One region of the Cyanobium sp. PCC 7001 genome, then DNA from elsewhere that is predicted to be linked to it. Evidence: riboswitches for the same ligand, from Rfam matches in the RefSeq annotation. Region 1 holds a riboswitch; the other holds the start of a gene.
The links. A riboswitch is a leader RNA that binds a small molecule or an ion and turns the genes downstream of it on or off. The one in region 1 is predicted to bind cobalamin.
Positions count from the first base shown of each region.

Region 2: linked by a shared signal. The riboswitch ahead of CPCC7001_RS02700 (HupE/UreJ family protein) and the one ahead of CPCC7001_RS07125 (HupE/UreJ family protein) in region 1 are both predicted to bind cobalamin.

Region 1 covers NZ_DS990556.1:1,445,756-1,448,127, reverse strand. The annotation lists gene CPCC7001_RS07135 (MFS transporter) at 1-45, opposite strand, end outside; tRNA gene CPCC7001_RS07130 (tRNA-Gly) at 126-196, shown strand; gene CPCC7001_RS07125 (HupE/UreJ family protein) at 197-805, opposite strand; cobalamin riboswitch at 833-973, opposite strand; gene CPCC7001_RS07120 (ArdC family protein) at 964-1,959, opposite strand; gene CPCC7001_RS07115 (pyridoxamine 5'-phosphate oxidase family protein) at 2,001-2,372, opposite strand, start outside.
Region 2 covers NZ_DS990556.1:552,043-554,414, reverse strand. The annotation lists partial or broken gene upp (uracil phosphoribosyltransferase) at 1-465, opposite strand, end outside; gene CPCC7001_RS02705 (pentapeptide repeat-containing protein) at 505-1,026, shown strand; cobalamin riboswitch at 1,086-1,241, shown strand; gene CPCC7001_RS02700 (HupE/UreJ family protein) at 1,256-1,864, shown strand; gene cobW (cobalamin biosynthesis protein CobW) at 1,879-2,372, shown strand, end outside.

The DNA of each region.
Region 1 (2,372 bases):
GGGGGGCGCCGATGCCGGAGGCGCTTCGCGAGCGGTGGGCGCCAAGGGCTTGGGGGAGGAGCGTTCAGGACGCAGGCCATAATGACCGAGCCCCACAGGGGCAGCGACAGTACGTCTGTACTGCTGCGGGCGTAGTTTAGTGGTAAAACCTCAGCCTTCCAAGCTGATGATGCGGGTTCGATTCCCGCCGCCCGCTTCAGCGAGCCACCAGCCCCAGCGGCGCCAGCACCATCCAGCCGCCGTACACGGCCAGCAGCAGCGCGATCGCCGTCGTCCAGCCGGCGGGCAGGCGGCGCAGCAGCAGACAGCTGCCGCCGCTGACCAGCAGGGACGCGGAGAAGGATCCGGCCCACCACAGGGCGGAGGCCGCACCGGCGGGGGCTTCCTGGCCGTGGAGCATGGCGTGCACCGCCACGGCCGCGGCGATCAGCGATCCGCAGGCTCCCAGGGCGGGAGCCTTGCTGGACCTGTGGCCGCTCAGCACCATGAAGGCCACGGCGGGCACCGCCGCGGCGGCCAGCACCTCGGCGGCGGGCAGCCCCCCGCCGGTGGCCCCGAACACAGCGCCGATCAGGGCGCCGGCCAGTCCCCAGATCAGCAGCTGGGAGGAGATGTAGGAGGCCGCCGCGCCCACCCCGATCAGCAGCAGCAGGTGGTCGGTGCCGGCCAGGGGGTGCAGGAAACCGGACGCCAGCCCTCCGCTGGCGACGCTGTGGGCCTGGGCCGGCTGGCCCGCCAGCAGCGCCATGGCGGTGGCCAGGGCCGCCAGCACGCCCAGGGAACGGGTGCTCTGGAACTGAGGCATGGATTCTCCCGGTGTCCGCGCCGGGCAGAAAGGAACAGGTGGAACGGCGAGCGTTCTGACTCGGGAGCCGGGCTCCCTCACAGCTGCGGGACAGTGCCGGACTTGCACCGGGCTTTCCTCCTTGACTTCCTGGGGTGAACCGCGGAAACCGTTCCCGCTCATTCTGCGCGGCAGTGGGCAACCTGGCTGTTTCCCGCCGGTTCTTCCCCGGATTCCCGTGCTTTGGGCGGCGAAACGGGGTCGGGCGCGATCAGATCGGCGGCCCACCGGGCCTCGGCCAGTACCTGAACCAGCACCTGCGGACGTTCCCGCAGCAGGCCAATCCAGTGGCTGAGGTAAGCGGCATGGTGCTCCACCTGGCTGCCGATCTCGAGCCGATCCCCCAGCAGCACGGCACCCAGCTCGGCCACCAGCTCCTCGCGGGCATAGGCCCTTGAGCCGAAGCGGCCCGAGAGGTCGCGGCTCAGGCGGCTGGGATGGCCCGTGGAGTGGATGGCTTCGTGGGCCCAGGTGGCGTAGAAGGCACTGGCGCTGCTGAAGGCACCGCGCTCGGGCAGCTGGATCCGATCCAGCTGGGGCAGGTAGGCGGCCCGATCACCGCCATGGCTCACCGGCACCGCCCAGCCCCCGAGCGCCGCCTCGGCGCCGGCCAGCCGTTCGGGTTCGGGCCGTTGATCGAGTCCTTCGCAGAAGCGTCGCTGCGCGATCAGGGCCACCAGGTCGTCGCCCACCAGATCAGCGGCATTGAACACCGCCACGGGGCGAAAGCGGATCCAGGCCTGCTGGGCGGGGGCGGCGCCTGTGTCGGCGTCGGCATGGGCATCGCCGTCAGCGGCGTGGAGAGGTTCTTGAAGCCGGGCCGGCGACAGCTGGGGGCGGAGCACGTGCACGGCCTTGGATCCGCGCCGGGGGACCAGGCCGCGGGCGCGGGCTTCGGCGAAGCCGCACCAGTAGGGCAGCCGCGAGCCCCGTCCGTGCATCCCCAGGGTGAGCAGGATCGGATTGGCGCCGCGGTAGCGGCGGCCCGACAGCAGGTTCACGTGGTGGCCGCCGCCGTTGGCGTCCCACGGGCGCCGCCACGGTGTGGTGCCGGCCTCCATCAGGGCGATCAGGGAGGCCACCAGCGTGTGCTCTGCGGAGGAAACGGAGGGCATGGGCGGCCGGGCGAACTGGGATCCCAGTGCCACCTGCCGGCTCAGGGATTGAGCGGCTCTTCCCTCCAGGCCTGGTGGCGCCGCCAGCGGCGGCGGCGATGGGGGTGCCCCACCAGCTCCAGCAGCTCCACCTGCTCGAGCGGAATCCGCACCAGCTGGAATTGCGGCGGCATCGGGGCGTCGTCGGCCAGTTCCGTCGGGAAGGCCGCTCCAGGATCCAGCGGTTCCCCCGGCGGGGGCCAGCCCCAGAGCGCGCGGCCGGCGGGACTCAGAGCCCGCCAGTGCCGCTGCCGCTCCTGCAGATCCAGCGGGGCCGGCAGGTCCATCACCGCACCGCGCAGCCGGAACTGGCAGCGGGCCCGGCTCAGCAGCCAGCAGAGTTCCACCGCCGGCTGGTGGCGGAGCTCCATGGC
Region 2 (2,372 bases), 890 kb from region 1:
GATCACCCGCAGGCGATCGCCCGTCACACCGCGCCTCTGCAACTGCTCCAGCAGGGCCGCCAGGCTGTGGCCCGTGGCCAGCTCGGGGGCGAACACCAGCACGCCGCAACGGCTCTCGATCGAGTCGGGCAGCGTGGTGCCGCATCGGTCCACGTGCTGCACCCGGGCAGCGGGCAGCACCTGGCGGGCCCCATCCCACAGGCCCAGCCCGGCGGTGAGCACGGGAAGGGCCAGAAGCGGTACGGCGGGATCCACCACCATCCCCTCGGTGGAGCCCAGGCATCCATCGATCGGGGTGGCTCGCTGGGGCAGCCAGTCGCGCAGGGCCTCGTAGGTGAGCCAGCGGCCCAGTTCGGCCATGGCCGTGGCGTAGACGGCGGATGGGGTGTGCCGGTTGCGCAGCACGCTGAGCCAGTGGCCGATCAGGGGGTGGGGGGGAACCACCACCCGCAGGGTCATCCCCATGGTTGCCATAAGTTGAGGCTTCACCGTAGTTGTGCGCCGATGGGCCCCGTCCGTTCCCTGCTGCACGCCCTGAGCCGCCGGCTGGTGATGGCCTGCCTGCTGGGCGCGATGCTGCTGGTCCTGGCCCCCGGCGCCCAGGCGATCACCGCCCCCGAGCTGAGGGGCCAGAGGGCCCTGCAGGATCTCCAGCCCGACATGCATGGCCGCAACCTGCGCCAGCAGGAGTTCCTGAAGGCCAGCCTCGAGGGGTTCGACTTCAGCGAGGCCGATCTGCGCGGCGCCGTGTTCAACGGCAGCTCCTTGCGCGAGGCGGACCTGAGCGCCGCCAACCTCGAGGACGTGGTGGCCTATGCGACCCGCTTCGATGACAGCAACCTGGAGGGGGCCATCCTGCGCAACGCCATGCTGATGCAGAGCCGCTTCAAGGGCAGCAGCATCACCGGCGCCGACTTCAGCGACGCGGTGCTGGACCTACCGGAGCAGAAGGCGCTCTGCGCCCGGGCCACCGGGGTGAATCCCAGCACCGGCGTCTCGACGCGCGAGAGCCTGGCCTGCCGCTGACGGCATTCCCATCGCCGCCACGCCCGGCGATGAGGTCGGTGGAGAAGTTCTGGGGTCTGCCCATAGGATCGGACTCCGGTTCCGCTGGTGAACAGCCAGCGGAGGCAACGGGGAAAGCCGGTGAAAGTCCGGCACTGTCCCGCAGCTGTGATGGCGGAGTGAGCCTGGCTCGCTCCCGCCCAGTCAGAACGCCCGCCGGTTTTCCTGATCTCTCGGCGCGGACCGAACCATGACAATCCAACAAAGGGCTGGCCGCTCCACCGGGCTGGGCCTGGCCCTGACGGTGTTCAGCCTGGCCCTGCCGGCACGGGCCCATCACCTGCTCGACATCAATGGCCTCCAGCCCACGCCCCTGAACGGGCTGGTGAGCGGCCTGCTCCATCCCGTGATCGGCCCGGACCATCTCCTCTTCCTGCTGGCCCTCTCCCTGGTGGGCTGGCAGCGGCGGGGCGCCTGGATGGTGGCCTTGCTGGCCGTGGGTCTGCTGGGCAGCGCGGCGGGCCTCGTGGCACCAGGGCTGCCGGGGGCCGAGCTGATCGTGGCCGGCACCCTCAGCGTGGTGGCCCTGGTGCTCTGGGGCTGGCTGCCCGCCGTGGCACTGCTGCCGGCGATGGCTCTGCACGGTTACGTGCTCAGTGGCTCGGTCCTGGGCTGGAGCGCCATGCCGCTGGCGTCCTACGGCCTGGGTCTGCTGCTCAGCCAGGCCGCGCTGCTGCTGCTGTCCCTGGCACTGCTGCGGCGCTTCACCGCCCGACTTCCCGCCGCAGGGCTCCGCTGGGCGGGGGCCCTGCTCGTTGGGGTCAGCGCCACCCTGGCCCTGGCCAGTGGCCTGGCATGAGCCATTCCCCTGGCATGACAGCAGCCATCAACACAGTCCCATCGCCTACCGGAGGCGGCCGGTTGCCGGTCACCGTGGTGACCGGATTTCTCGGTGCCGGCAAGACCACCCTGCTGCGGGAATTGCTGCTGCATGGTCAGCAGCGGCTGGCCGTGCTGGTGAACGAGTTCGGCGAGGTGGGCCTCGACGGGGATCTCCTGCGGGGCTGCGGGTTCTGCCCCGAGGAGGAGATCGACAGCCGCCTGGTGGAACTGGCCAACGGCTGCCTCTGCTGCACGGTGCAGGAGGACTTCTTGCCCACGATGCAGCAGCTGCTGCAACGGGCCGACCAGCTGGACGGCATCCTGGTGGAGACGAGCGGTCTGGCGCTGCCCGAACCCCTCGTGGCAGCCTTCGGCTGGCCGGAGATTCGCGCACGCACCCGAGTCAACGGGGTGGTGACGGTGGTGGACGGCGAGGCGGTGGCCGCCGGCTCGGTGGTGGCCGATCCGGCGGCGCTGGAAGCCCA